2 regions of the Pseudoalteromonas sp. SWYJ118 genome follow, and region 1 is predicted to be linked to the other one. Evidence: predicted binding sites of a transcription regulator. Region 1 holds the regulator's gene; the other holds the start of a gene.

Region 1 (8,066 bases):
AGGCACCATAACAAATAAGTCATCGGCTTTTCGGCCTGTACAGTTACGGCTACGACCGTTAGTACCACGTTCAGCTCTATGAAAGCGCTCAAACTGATAATCAATTAGGGTATTTAAGTTTTCATCAGCTTGTAGATAAACACTACCACCGTCTCCACCGTCACCGCCGTCTGGTCCACCATCTGGAACATATTTTTCACGACGGAAAGACACGATGCCGCTGCCACCGTCTCCAGCTTCTGCGCGAATTTCTACTTCATCTACAAACTTCATGATTACTCACTTTAGGGATTGGCTTGTTTAATAACTCTATTATATACCCAAGCCAACACAAATGCAGGCTTGGGTATATATTTTGACTGACTACAAAACAAAAAACCCCGCAAAGGCGGGGTTTTTAACTACCTTACTGATTACTCAGTTACGATAGTTACGTATTTACGGTTTAAAGGACCTTTTTGTTCAAACTGAACTTTACCATCTGCTTTTGCGAAGATAGTGTGGTCTTTACCGATACCTACGTTAGTACCAGGGTGGAAACGAGTTCCACGCTGACGAACAATGATGCTACCCGCTAGAACTGATTCGCCACCAAAACGCTTAACACCTAGGCGTTTGCTTTCTGAATCGCGACCGTTACGAGTACTACCAGCTGCTTTTTTATGTGCCATTTCTAAGTACCTCTAATTAAGCGCTAATGCTAGTGATTTTAACTTCAGTGAACCATTGACGATGGCCCATTTGCTTACGAGAATGCTTACGGCGTCTAAATTTAACAACCTTAATCTTCTCACCGCGACCATGTGAAACAACCTCAGCTGTTATCTTGCCACCGTTTACGAACGGTACACCGATCTCGATTTTCTCACCATCAGCAACTAAAAGTACTGAATCAAATTCTACTGCCGCACCAGTTTCAACGTCTAATTTTTCAAGACGAATCGTTTGACCTTCAGTCACACGATGCTGTTTACCACCACTTTGGAAAACCGCGTACATAATTAACTCCGTCTGTGCACCCTCAAATCGGCGCAACTAAAATATTCTTCGATAGGGCGCGAAGTTTACGCTAACGCGAAATAACTAGCAAGCCTATTTTGTAATTAAAATGAATAAAAAGTAGCTGCTTTGAGAGCAATTCAATATTTACCCCATTTTATATTAATTAGCCCTTTTGCCAAGCGCTTTTTAACTCTTAGTCGAAATAAATTAATGTACTCAAATATGACCCTCACAGCTTAATATCTAAGCACACCATAAACTGTATATTGATTATCAATTAATCAGTTATCTTGGCTAATTCAGTCTAAATTAAGTACTTTAATAGTGTTTTTTCAATCAATCGTCACAAAATATCGAGCTAGTGCATTTTTTGTTGTACAATCTGCGCCGTTCACACATAAAAATTGGCTCGGAGATCAATGGATATAAAAGCTATCCAGGCGTTAATCGAAAGCGATATGAATGACGTCAATCAACTTATACATGCGCAAATGCGCTCAGATGTGGCGTTAGTTAATCAGCTTGGTTTATATATAGTTAGCAGTGGCGGCAAACGCGTTCGTCCAATGCTGGCGATTTTAGCAGCCAAAGCGCTCGGTTATCAGGGTAAAGATCACATAACACTTGCAACAATTGTTGAGTTTATTCATACAGCAACGCTATTGCATGACGATGTTGTAGATGAATCAAACTTACGACGTGGCACACCTACAGCAAATGCTGAATTTGGTAATGCTGCTAGCGTATTGGTTGGTGACTTTATTTACACTCGTTCATTTCAGCTTATGGTTGGCCTTGGAAAAATGCAGGTTATGCAAGTACTTGCCGATGCAACAAACATTATTGCTGAAGGTGAAGTATTGCAGTTAATGAACTGCAACGACCCAGATACAACCGAAGCCAGTTATATGCAGGTTATTTACTCTAAAACAGCTAAGTTGTTTGAAGCAGCGACAGGCCTTGCTGCCATTATTACTGAGCAAGACCAAACTACTCTCGATGCACTAAACCTATATGGTATGCATTTAGGTACTGCGTTTCAGCTAGTAGACGATGTACTCGATTACAATGCAGATGCTGAGCAGTTGGGTAAAAACATTGGTGATGATTTAGCTGAAGGCAAACCAACGCTTCCACTTATTTATGCTATGCAACATGGTAGCGAGCAGCAAACGCAGCTTATTCGTGATGCAATAGAGCACAGTAATGGTATGGAGCATTTAGAAGACATTCTATCGGCACTAAAGCAAACTAATGCGCTTGAATTTACAATGCAAAAAGCAGAGCTTGAAGCTGACAAAGCTATTGCGTGTTTAGACTTTTTAGCTGAGTCTGACTATAAGCAAGCACTCATAAGCCTTGCTCGTATTGCGGTTGACCGCGACCACTAGTTTTAACTAGTTACACAGTGTGAAATTAATTCTGAGCAATAAAAAAGCCTGCAAATGCAGGCTTTTTTGTTATTCTACTTTGGCTATTACGCCATGAAATCAACACCTTCTTTGATGTCTTTTTTCAGTGTTTCAAGCATGTCATTTTTTGCTTTTGTTTCAAATGCGCTTAGTTCGCCGTAAGAAAGAATTTCTTCTACGCCGTTTTTACCTAAACGTACTGGATGTGCAAAGTACTCTGCATCGCCATTTTCAACAGCAACGTAAGCGTAATCTACAACTTCTTCACCCTGTAGGCCTTTAACTAAAGACATACAAAAACGAGCTGCAGCAGCCCCCATAGATAGCGTAGCTGAACCACCGCCTGCTTTAGCATTTACAACTTCAGTACCCGCATTTTGGATACGTGGAGTAAGTGCAGCAACTTCTTCATCAGTGAAAGAAACACCTTCAACTTGAGAAAGTAGAGGAAGAATAGTTGTGCCTGAGTGACCACCAATTACTGGTACTTTCACAGTTGCTACGTCTACGCCTTTAAGTTCAGCAACAAATGCTTCTGAACGAATAACGTCAAGCGTAGTAATACCGAATACGCGTTTAGCGTCGTAAGTACCTGCTTTTTTGAATACTTCAGCAACGATTGGAACTGTGCCATTTACTGGGTTAGTAATAATACCTACTAACGCTTTAGGACAGCTAGCAACAATGCCTTCTGCTAAAGTTTTGATGATACCAGCATTTACATTAAATAAATCAGCACGATCCATACCTGGTTTACGTGGCATACCCGCTGGGATAAGAACGATGTCAGAGCCTTCAAGCGCTTTGTTTAATTCGTCTGCGCCAAAGCCTGCTACTTTAACATCTGTTGGGATGTGAGAAAGGTCAACCGCAACACCTGGTACTACTGGTGCAACATCATAAAGTGATAATTCAGAGCCAGCTGGTAAGCCTGTTTTTAATAATAAAGACAACGCTTGGCCGATACCGCCTGCAGCACCTAATACAGCAACTTTCATTGGAATTCTCCGTAATTTGAGGTAGGAAACATTTGTGGCTCTTAAGATAATGAAATTAGCGACTAAAAACAAATTTATCCTGTCTATTTCAAGTATATTTTCGACCATAGTCGTAAACTTTTGTGATTTAACGCATCAAACTGGCAAGTTAACTAAACAACTGCTGCATAATTATTCATTTTTGTGTAGAATTTGCGGCATAAATAACAAAAACGAATAAAGACTATGCAACCACAAGATAAACAAGAAGCACTGGTAAAAGCATTTAAATCACTATTAAAAGAAGAAAATTTTGGCTCTCAAGGCGAAATAGTTGATGCATTAAAAGATCAAGGCTTTGACAATATAAGCCAAAGTAAAGTATCGCGCATGCTAAGTAAATTTGGTGCTGTACGCACACGTAACGCCAAACAAGAAATGGTTTACTGCTTACCAGCTGAAATGGGTGTACCTACGGCTAAAAGCCCATTACGCCAATTAGTAATCGACATTATGCACAACGAAATGATGATCATTATTCGTACCAGTCCAGGTGCTGCTCAGCTTATTGCGCGTTTATTAGATTCATTAGGTAAAGCAGATGGCGTACTAGGAACAATTGCAGGCGACGATACTATTTTTATCGCTCCTGCTAAAATATCTGAAATAGATGTAACACTTGAACGTGTTCGCATTTTATTTGATACGGTTTAATAGCAAACTAAATTTGTTTTAAAAACCCGACTGAAGGCGCAAAGAAAGCAGAACCCATATCGGCTTGAGTAAAATCAAGCCAGTGGTCGTAACAATCCCCTTCCCCTAAACGACTATTAAGTACTTTTTCAAATGCGGTGCCCGTACAAGCGCATGAAATTGATAACATTCCCTGCTCATACACATCGCCATAAGGCATGCTCTGATTTAATAATAGCGGTTGTCCGTCTTCGTCTTTTAGCTCACTACGTGAAGCATGGCTGGTTTCAATCGCAGGGGTAATTAGCGTGTTATCAAGGCGCGTACGCCCCATTATTTGTTCTTGCTCACTCAATGATAAGTGCTGCCACATAGTTAAGTCATGCTTATAACGCTGTACATGAATATAACTCCCCTGATCTTCAAAATTGCCAGGGTTACTAATTAAAGCCGTAGCGCGCTTTTTTCTTCCATGTGCGGTGTCGCCACCATAAATAAAACCATTAAAATCACGACCATCTAAAAAGCGAAAATTACGAATTTGCTCCACCAGCTCAACATCGGGGGCAAATAGTTTTAAAATTTGCAGCGCAAATAAATGGTTAACGTCTTCACGGTCAGAGCGAATTTGCACAAATAAATCGCACGGTTGTACGCTCATTTGATGATCGCTATGGTTTATATTAGGAAAGCTCTGTAATTCGCTTGGGATGTATTCAGGGAGGATATGCGGCCAATATTGCGCACCAATAGCAACCATGCAAGAGAGCATTGATTCTGAAAATTGATCGCTAAATTCTTCTTCAATAGCGCTTACTTGTTTTAACTTTGCGCGAAGTGATTCATCTTGACCATCAAACACATTAAAAAATAAGTGCAAACCGTGTAAGTTTGCTTCAGCACAAATCCCTGATTGCGCTTGCGCCATTGTTATTCCTTAGTTTTACAGATAAAAACACAGCGAATAACAAATTAATTACGATTCGAAAAAATTCACCGTGTGAGGTTTTATTTTTATTATAACCTGTTCATTATTTTCAAATGACTGGCCATATTGTGCAGCAACTTCAATTTCTTGTTTATCAATAACAAGTGAATAAACATACGCCGAACCAATAAAGCGACGACTTATGATTGTAGCTCGCTTGCTGAATTTGTCACTTTGGTTATCTGCCACTAATTCTATTTGATGGGGACGTACATATATAAGCCCTACGCTTACGTCATGCTTACTCTCAACATAAGATTCGACTAAACCAAATGGTGTTTTGTATTCAGTTGCTGTTAATACTTCTGCGCTCAAGTATATGCCTTGACCCAGAAACTCTGCAACCTCCTTTGAACATGGATCTGCAAAAAGCTGCTCAGGCGTGCCTTGTTGCTCAATTTTACCGCGATGCATAATGGCAAGTGTATCTGAAAAGGCAAACGCCTCTTCTTTTGAGTGTGTAACAAACACAGCAGATACTTGAGTTGCTTTAATAATTCGACGTATATCGGCAATTAATTCAAAGCGTACTTGTGTATCAATATTTGAAAAAGGTTCATCTAGTAGCAATAGACTAGGCTTATAAGCTAATGCGCGAGCAATAGCTACACGTTGTTGTTGACCACCCGATAACTGATGCGGAAACCTGTCGGCACAGCCAATTAAATGCACAAGCTTGAGCATTTCATCAACGCGTTGTTGCTTTTGAGCTTTACTCATTTTACTAAGCCCAAATGCAATATTATTTGCCACCGTTAAATGCGGAAACAACGCATAATCTTGAAACATCATGCCGATGTTGCGATGCTCAGGTGAGACAAACGATTGCTCATCACTCACTAATTTACCGTCTATAAAAATAGACCCTTGCTTGGCTTCAATTAAACCTGCAATCGCTTTTAACGTGGTCGTTTTGCCGCACCCACTCGCTCCGAGTAGACAAACAATTTCATCTTTACCCACTGTTAAATCTAAATCGTGAATAACCTTTGTACCGTTATAGTGATAGCTCACGCCTTGTAAAATTAAACTACTCATTTAACTACGCTGCTCCATAGAACGATTAATAAAATACAAAGGAATAAACCCAACAATAACAATAAATAATGCCGATATAGAAGCAAGCTCTAACTGCTCGTCACTCACATACTGAAATACATGAGTAGCTAAGCTTTCAAAATTAAACGGTCTGAGCAATAGCGCAGCTGGCAGTTCTTTCATACACTCAATAAATACCAATAAAGCAGCAGTAAGTAATCCTCTTCGCAGTAAAGGTAGGTGCACTAAACGCAGCGTTTGCCCTTGGCTTTTACCCATTGATTGGCTTGCCATATCAAGTGATGGGCTAATACGTAAAAAACTCGACTCAATTGCTCCGTGTGCAATGGCGTAAAACCTAACAATATAAGCAATAATAATAGTAAGAATACTACCTGTAAGCAGCAAGCCAATATCTAAATTATACGGCTCGAGCGCTGTGTTGATGGTGTTCTCTAATAACGTAAGCGGTAATAAAACCGCAATAGCGAGTACTGTGCCAGGCAGCGCATAGCCTGTGCTTGCTAAACGCCCAGGAATAAGCGGATACGTTTGCTTTGCCACACGCTGATAAAAAACCACAAAAACACTCAACGTAATCGTTATTAGGCTCACAACTCCTGCCACTTTTAAACTTTGCCAAGCGTAACTAAAAAACTCTACATCCCATGCTTTATCAAAGTAGGTAATGGCGTAATTTATAAGTACTGCAATAGGGATCACAAACGCGATAAGTAAAATAAAGCTGCAAAATGCCGTTGCGAGCCAAGCTGACTTTCCTTTTAATACATAGAGAGATTCACTATTTACACTTGATTGGCGCTCAAATACCGCTTGGTTACGACGACTAAAGCGCTCCGCCATTAATGCTAAAAATAACAGCAATAACATCACACCCGATATTTTAGCTGCCGCTGTAAGTGAGTAATAACCAAACCACGTATCGTATACGGCAGTCGTTAATGTACTTACGGCAAAATAACTCACTGTTGCAAAGTCAGCCATGGTTTCCATACTTATAAGCGCAAGAGCCGCCACAATAGCCCCACGAGAGAGTACTAAGCTTACTTTAAAAAAGCTTTGCCAAGGAGATAATCCCATTAACTGGCTAGCTTGTACTAATTTGAATGACTGCTCGCGAAGAGCCGTTTTAAAAATCAAAAATAAATACGGATAAAGCACCAAGGCAATCATAACTATGGCGCCGGGTAATGTACGTATATCAAAAAACCAATAGTCATTAGGCGATTGCCAGCCAAACCATTCTCTCAGCGCTACTTGCACCGGGCCCGCATAATCTAATAAATCAGTGTATACATAGGCAATAATATAGGTAGGCATAGCAAGGGGCAGCATAAGTGCCCATTCAAACTGTTTTTTACCCGGGAAACTACAGTAAGCCGTTAGCCATCCAAGTGGCAAAGCTATGGCGCAGCTAAGGACGCAAACACCTAAAACAAGCAATACGGTATTGGTTATGTAATCCCAAAGCACGGTATCCCACAGGTGAGAAAACACCTCAGAGCTACCTTGTAGAGATTCAAAAAGAAGAAAAAACAACGGGGCCGATAGAATTAAGCCAGTCGACCACGCAAAGAGCTGCCATTTAGACAGCTTAAATTTATTAGTCATTAAAGATCGAACTTCACCTCATCAATTAGCTTAAGCGCTAACGGACGATATTTACTAATCTCATCAAGTGGCAAGCTGTCTTCTTTAAAACTCCCCCAAGAGGCAACCAAACTTGATAGTTCAACACCCGACTTAACTGGATACTCCATATTTAATGAGGCATACATGTTTTGTGCTTTGCTGTCGGTCATATATTCTATGAGCTTTAATGCATTTTCAGGGTTTTTAGCGTATTTGGTAATAACCGCACCCGAAACATTTATGTGTGAGCCACGATTAATTTGGTTCGGAAAGTTAATATTTACGGCCTCTGCCCAACCTTTT
Region 2 (8,066 bases), on a different contig from region 1:
TTTATATATATGAAACGAGTCCTGAAAGCCGCTTAGTAGATACCTAAAGAAATCGCATTTGGCTTATAAAGAACAACCCATAATGGCAAAGCAGTTTCTTTGAAAGTTACTATATAAGGTTTCTACATGAAGTTACTAACAAAAGGTGTTGTTCAAGAAAGCCATACAAAAGGTGGTATAAATATAGCCCCATTTGTCACTAATTATGTTGACATTACATTTGGATAAAACAAATAAAAAAGCAAGCCACTTGGCTTGCTTTAAATATCGTTATTTTAACACGAAAAATTAAACTTTTAAGTAATCCATAATACCTTCTGCAGCGTTACGTCCTTCAAAAATAGCAGTTACCACTAAATCTGAACCACGTACAATGTCGCCACCAGCAAATATTTTAGGGTTAGTAGTTTGATGTGTAAACTCACCTTGTTCTGGTGCGTTAATACCGCCCCAGTTGTTTATTTCTACATCGTATTTTTCTAACCAATCCATTTTGTGAGGCTGGAAACCAAACGCCATAATAACTTGATCAGCTTCAATAACATGTTCTGAACCAGGTACTTCTTCAGCACGGCTTCTGCCTTTTGCGTCAGGTTCACCTAATTTAGTTTTAACCATTTTAACGCCGGTCACTTTACCTTTATCGTTCAGTACAATGCCTTTAGGCTGAACGTTATACGTAAATATAACGCCTTCTTCTTTCGCGTTTTTAACTTCACGTTTAGAGCCTGGCATATTTTCTTTATCACGACGATAAGCACACGTTACTTTTGCAGCATTTTGTCGAATAGACGTACGCACACAGTCCATCGCTGTATCACCACCGCCAAGTACAACTACTTTTTGATTAGCCATATCAATACACGGTTGTTTTGTCTCGTCGTAGCCCATTACACGGTTCGTGTTACCAATCAAAAACGGCAATGCATCGTGAACACCCGCTGCATCTTCATTTTCAAGACCTGCACGCATACTCTGATACGTACCAACCCCTAAAAACACAGCGTCGTAATCAGCTAAAATTTGGTCAAGTGTAATATCAACACCTACTTCAACATTTAACTTAAATTCTACGCCCATTTCAGTGAAAATTTCACGGCGCTTTTGCATTACTGATTTTTCAAGTTTAAAAGAAGGAATACCAAATGTGAGTAGTCCACCTATTTCTGGGTGACGATCAAACACCACTGGTTTAACACCGTTACGCACTAAAATATCAGCACACCCTAAACCTGCAGGGCCCGCACCAATAATGGCTACTTTTTTGTCAGTCCATGTTACATAAGACATATCAGGCTTCCAGCCCATTTTAAATGCCTCATCAGTAATGTATTTTTCAATATTACCAATTGTAACCGCACCAAACTCTTCATCGAGCGTACACGAGCCTTCACACAAGCGGTCTTGTGGGCAAACACGCCCACAAACCTCTGGTAAGCTATTTGTACGATGAGAAAGCTCTGCCGCCTCTATAATACGGCCTGTGCGTATTAACTTTAGCCATTGTGGAATGTAGTTATGTACTGGACATTTCCACTCACAGTATGGGTTACCACAATCTAAACAACGGTCAGCTTGTGAGTTAACCTGATTCTCTGAAAAGGGTTCGTAAATTTCTACGAAAGATTTTTTACGTGACGAGATTGGTTTTTTGCGTGGGTCTACACGCTGCACGTCTATAAATTGATATACATTTTCGCTCATACTGCCCCCTTATTGCGCCTGAACACGTAGTTCGGCACTACTGCGAGCGCGATGCCCGAGTAAACTTTTTACGTCACTTGATATTGGTTTTACTAATTTGAACATCGGTAAGTACAATTCAAAGTTAGCCAAAATACTTTCTGCTCTGCACGAACCCGTAAGCTCTAAATGCTCAGCAATTAAGCCGCGTAAATGTTCTTGATGCGACGTTAATTCGTCTAGTGTTACTATTTCGACAAGCTCTGGATTAATGCGTTTTTCAAAATCATTTCGCTCATCTAAAATATAAGCAAAACCACCTGTCATACCCGCGCCAAAGTTAACGCCTACATTGCCCAGTACACATACAACGCCGCCCGTCATGTATTCACAACAGTTGTCACCTACACCTTCAACAACCGCTTGCACACCTGAGTTACGAACTGCAAAGCGCTCGCCTGCACAACCTGCAGCAAACAGTTTGCCGCCTGTTGCACCGTATAAACATGTGTTGCCTGCAATTGTGGCTTTGTGACTTTCGAACGACGAGCCAAGTGGTGGACGAATAACTAACTTGCCACCCGCCATGCCTTTACCTACGTAATCGTTTGCATCGCCAACCAGTGTCATTTCAAGGCCGCCGGCATTCCACACGCCAAATGATTGACCCGCAGTACCGTGTAGCTCAATTGCTACAGGATCTGCCGCCATTCCTTGGTTACCATATTTATCAGCAATATAGCCAGAAAGCATTGCACCTACCGATCTGTCGGTATTACAAATACGACTTACTAGTGAAATACCGCTTGAAGCATCAATTGCTTCTTGCGCCTTAGCAAGTAGGCTCTCATTAAGCTTGCCTAAATAATGTGAGCTATTAGGCGCACTACAATAAAGTGTTTCGCCAGTTGGGTTATTAGGCTGAGCAATTACTGAAGATAAATCAATTTTCTTCTGTTTTGCTGTTTTGCCTTCAATTGCTTCAAGCAAATCTAAACGACCGATTAAATCAGTTAAGTTTACAACACCCAAGCTAGCCATGATTTCACGTGCTTCTTGCGCTATAAACTTAAAGTAGTTCATCGCCATTTCTGGTAAGCCGTGGTAATGCTTTTGACGAAGTGTTTCGTCTTGTGTTGCAACACCGGTCGCACAGTTGTTTAAATGGCAAATTCGTAAGTATTTACAACCAAGCGCAACCATTGGGCCGGTACCAAAGCCAAAACTTTCTGCACCTAAAATGGCTGCTTTAATAATATCTAAACCCGTTTTTAAGCCACCATCTGTTTGCAAGCGAATACGATGACGCAGTCCATTTTCAACAAGAGCTTGCTGCGTTTCTGCAAGTCCTAGCTCCCATGGGCTACCTGCATATTTAACTGAAGTAAGTGGGCTTGCGCCTGTACCGCCGTCGTAGCCAGAAATAGTAATTAAATCGGCATACGCTTTAGCAACACCCGTTGCAATGGTTCCTACGCCTGGTTCTGAAACCAGTTTTACAGAAATAAGTGCTTTAGGGTTTACTTGTTTCAAATCGAAAATTAGCTGTGCTAAATCTTCAATTGAGTAAATATCGTGATGTGGTGGTGGCGAAATTAATGTAACACCTGGAACAGAATAACGAAGCTTAGCAATATACGGGGTTACTTTTTCACCCGGTAATTGACCGCCTTCACCTGGTTTTGCACCTTGCGCTACTTTAATTTGAATAACGTCAGCACTGCGTAAGTAATGCGGGGTTACGCCAAATCGACCTGAAGCGACTTGCTTAATACGCGAGTTTTTCTCGGTACCATAACGCAGCTTATCTTCACCGCCTTCACCAGAGTTTGAACAACCACCTAAGCGGTTCATTGCAATTGCTAGAGCCTCATGCGCTTCTGGCGATAATGCACCAATACTCATTGCTGCTGAATCGAAACGCTTGTATAGGTTTTCTGCAGGCTCTACATCATCGATGCTAATGCCTTGCTCTGGAATTTTAAGCGCAAGCATGTCACGTAAAGTGGCAATAGGGCGCGTATTAACAAGTTTTGCATATTCACTGTAATCACTATATTCACCAGAACGAACTGCTTTTTGCAGGGTTTGGATTACATCAGGATTATAAGCATGATACTCGCCGCCATGTACGTACTTAAACAAGCCGCCGTGGCTTAATAATTTACGCTTACTTAGAGCGAGTTTGTGTAAGCTTTGCTGATCGTCATCAAAGTCGGTAAAGCATGCGCCCTGTATGCGACTTGCCACACCTTTAAAGCACATTTGTACAATAGCGTCAGATAAACCAACCGCTTCAAACAACATTGAGCAGCGATATGACGCAACCGTACTTATGCCCATTTTAGACATGATTTTGTATAAGCCCTTGTTAATGGCTTTACGGTAAGCAAGAGTTACTTCGCAATACGACTTATTAATAATTTTGCTGTCGCTCATCGCAACTAACGATTCATACGCAAGGTATGGATAAATTGCCGTAGCACCAAAGCCTAATAACACAGCAAACTGATGCGCATCACGCACGCTACCGGTTTCAATGATAATGTTTGATTCACAGCGAAGATTGTTATCAACTAATCGTTTTTGTACCGCACCTACAGCCATAGCTGCTGGAATCGGCAAATTTGCTTCATCAAAGTTACGGTCAGTTAAAATAAGCATGATACAACCAGCGGCTGCTTTTTCTTGTGCTTGGTCACAAATACGCGTTACCGCATTTTCTAAACCTTCTTCAACTGTGTAGGTAATATCAATTTTACAGTAGCTGTAATGCGCTTCATCAGCATTTAATAGCTGCTGCATGTCTGCGTACATTAAAATTGGCGTATCAAACTGTAGGCGCTTAGCGTGGCCTGTTGTTTCGTTAAATACGTTTTGCTCACTACCAATACATGTCGCAAGCGACATTACATGATTTTCACGCAGTGGATCGATAGGTGGGTTTGTTACTTGCGCAAATTTTTGGCGGAAGTAATCATAAAGCGAACGATGCCCTTCACTAAGCACTGCAAATGGCGTGTCATCACCCATTGAGCCGGTTGCTTCTTGGCCGTTTTCACCCATTACACGAATAACACTATCAAGCTCTTCGTTGGTATAACCAAACATTTTTTGATATTTAGCTAGCGTTTCGTCATCAAATGAGCGATTACCCGCGTCTTGTTCCGTCAGCTCTTCAAATGGGACTAAACGCTTAACGTTCTCCTCAAGCCATGACTTGTAAGGATGGCGAGACTTTAAATCTTGATCGATTTCATCTGAGTGCCAAATTTTGCCAAGCTTAGTATCAATAACTAATAATTCACCTGGACCAACACGGCCTTTTTCAACTACTTCATCGGCAGTGTAATCCCAAATACCCACTTCTGATGCAAGCGTAATAAAGCCATCTTGTGTAATTACATAACGCGCTGGGCGAAGTCCATTACGGTCAAGGTTACAAGCCGCAAAACGACCATCCGACATAACAATACCTGCCGGGCCATCCCATGGTTCCATATGCATAGAGTTAAAGTCGTAAAATGCACGTAAATCGTCGTCCATTGCACGGTTTTTCTGCCATGCAGGTGGCACGAGCATACGCATAGCGCGGAATAAATCCATGCCACCAGCTAAAAATAGCTCAAGCATATTATCTAGGCTTGATGAATCAGAACCGGTTTCGTTTACAAACGGCGCTGCGCTTTGTAAATCAGGAATAAGCGGTGACGCAAACTTGTATGAACGTGCGCGTGCCCACTGGCGGTTACCTTCAATAGTATTAATTTCACCATTGTGTGCTAAATAGCGGAAAGGTTGAGCTAAAGGCCAACGCGGCTGAGTATTAGTAGAAAAGCGCTGATGGAAAACACAAATCGCACTCGTCATACGAATATCAGCTAAATCTAGGTAAAAATTTGGTAAATCTGCAGGCATCATTAAGCCTTTATAGATAGTTACCAAACCAGATAGACTTGCGATATAGAAAGCTTCGTCATCAACAATGCGCTTTTCAGCGCGGCGGCGTGCTACATATAAGCGACGCTCTAAGTCTTTAGAACGCCAACCTTCTGGCGCGCTAACAAAAATTTGTTCAAAACCTGGTAATTGCTGTACAGCAATAGGACCCAACATAGATGGGTCAGTTGGCACAACGCGCCAACCTAAAATATTTAACGTTTCTTTTTCTAATTCTTCGCTAAGTATTTGTTTTGCAGCTTGCGCTAAAACAGGGTCTGAATTTAAAAATATCATACCCACTGCGTAGTTTTTGCCTAAGTGCCAGTTATGTTCACTAGCAATAGCACGGAAAAAGCTATCTGGTTTTTGTAATAATAAACCACAGCCATCACCTGTTTTACCATCGGCAGATATACCACCACGGTGCTGCATGCGATCAAGCCCCGTAATAGCAGTACGAATAAGCCTATGACTAGCTTGACCATTAACTTGAGCTATTAAGCCAAAGCCACAATTTTCTTTTTCTAACTTTGAGTCGTATAACATAGACCCCTCCCCTTGCTGCACTGTTAGCGTGGATGAACTGCTCGACGATTTGCTAACAGACGGACAAAACTAGCCTCTATCTTAAATAGAGTCAATAGCACTTTGAATACATATTCACATTCTTGAATATTTCTCACTTCATAGCAAGATTTCTTTTTATCATTATTTTTAACATTTAGCGTTATTTTAACCACTATTTTTTCATGACACTGGTGTCAAGTTTAACATATTGTAAAAAACACGAGCCTTCAGCGCGCCAGCTTACGTAAACGTAAAGGTAACCGAAAGTGAATAAGTATTCAGCACTAGAGGGGCTATTCAGTTAACATTTAGATAGTTTTATGCTATTTCATTACTTTAATGGCTTAACATCCCCGATTATTGCTGCTCATTAGTATAGTTATGAAAGTTCATGTCATTTTTTGTACGTTAATAGTGAATTTTTATTTAAAACTATGTCCGATGCGGACACATAAACTGTCCGCGGACATGAATTTCAATAACAAAAAAATAAAATCACTTAAATATCAATAAGATAATAGTTGGCATATTAATCGTATAGCTTTATATATAATCGCTAATTGGAATTACTATGTTTACTCTAAGCTTATTTTTACTCTCTCCTATTGCCGCTATTTGCACAGCAGCTTTATTACTGCTGTGCGAAAAATACATAAAAGCAATTTAGGGGAAATTAAATGATTAAAGATACCAGCGCACAAGACATAAAAGTAAAGGCACCTATAAGCTATAAAAAATACGCGATAATCACTGCGATTGTTTTCATTGTGGTCTCTGCAATTGCTTATATTTTTTTAACGAGCCATAGCGCTAAAAGCTCTATTAGCCGCTCAAAAGTACAGATTGCAAAAGTACATGTTAAAGCGCTCATTCGAGACATTGCCGCCAGTGGTAAAATTGTTGCTGCTAATGCTCCTAAAATCTACAGTCCAGAACGGGGATTTATAGATTTAAAAGTAAAGGCCGGCGATACAGTAAAGCAAGGCAACACACTTGCCCTGCTGCAAAGCCCTGAGTTAACTAATGAATTAAAGCAACAGGAGTCTGTACTTAAAAGACTTGAAGGCGAGCAGCAAAGGCAGCATTTGCAAGCAAGACGCCAAACACTCACTTTAAATAAAACACTCGATATGGCAGAGGTTGAGCTTAACGCCGCTGAGCGCGAAAATCGTCGCGCACAGTTATCAATACAAAAGCACTTAATTAGCCAAATTGATCTAGAAAAAGCAGTTGATGATTTATCCCGAGCTAAGCTCTCCTATAAGCATGCGCAGCAAGAGGTATTGCTTGCCAAAGACACGCTCGCTTTTGAACTACAAGCTGCTAAAAGTGATGTGACCCGCCAACAACTTATTGTTGATGACTTAATCCGAAAAGTAAGCAACCTATCTATTAAGGCTACCGTTACAGGGATCGTGGGTAACCTATTAGTGCAACAAAAAGCCGCAGTGACGCAAAGCCAACCTCTTATGACTCTCGTCGACTTAAGTAATTTTGAAGCCGAACTCCAAGTTCCTGAAAGTTACGCAAACGAATTAGGGCTCGGTATGGAAGTAGAGCTTAAGTTAGGCAATGAAACAGTGATGGGGAATTTATCCGCCATATCACCAGAAGTTAATAATCGTGAAGTAACAGCACGCGTCCGGTTTAAAGGTGTTACTAACAACATTCGTCAGAACCAACGCTTAACTGCACGTATTTTACTCGACAACCGAGAAGGTGTAATGCAAGTAAAGCGTGGTGCATTTATGCAGCAAGGCGGAATTATAGCTTATAAAGTCGATGGCAATATCGCAAAGCGTATACCTATTACAATAGGCGCCACCAGCATTAATGCGGTTGAGCTTTTAAGTGGACTAAAAGAAAACGATGAA

The links. The regulator ArgR, encoded in region 1, controls arginine synthesis, uptake and breakdown. The targets are predictions, from matches to a motif close to ANTGAATANNTATTCANT.
Region 2: a site for ArgR is predicted at 6,273-6,290, ahead of gltB (glutamate synthase large subunit). Genes of this name have one in related genera too.

Annotation. Positions count from the first base shown of each region.
Region 1 is NZ_JADYXC010000015.1:30,111-38,176, forward strand. It holds gene cgtA (Obg family GTPase CgtA) at 1-273, opposite strand, end outside; gene rpmA (50S ribosomal protein L27) at 414-671, opposite strand; gene rplU (50S ribosomal protein L21) at 688-999, opposite strand; gene ispB (octaprenyl diphosphate synthase) at 1,422-2,393, shown strand; gene mdh (malate dehydrogenase) at 2,480-3,412, opposite strand; gene argR (transcriptional regulator ArgR) at 3,638-4,105, shown strand; gene I6F48_RS14015 (Dyp-type peroxidase) at 4,113-5,012, opposite strand; gene I6F48_RS14020 (ABC transporter ATP-binding protein) at 5,061-6,110, opposite strand; gene I6F48_RS14025 (ABC transporter permease) at 6,111-7,742, opposite strand; gene I6F48_RS14030 (Fe(3+) ABC transporter substrate-binding protein) at 7,742-8,066, opposite strand, start outside.
Region 2 is NZ_JADYXC010000002.1:272,148-280,213, forward strand. It holds gene I6F48_RS03925 (FAD-dependent oxidoreductase) at 289-1,704, opposite strand; gene gltB (glutamate synthase large subunit) at 1,714-6,171, opposite strand; gene I6F48_RS03935 (efflux RND transporter periplasmic adaptor subunit) at 6,870-8,066, shown strand, end outside.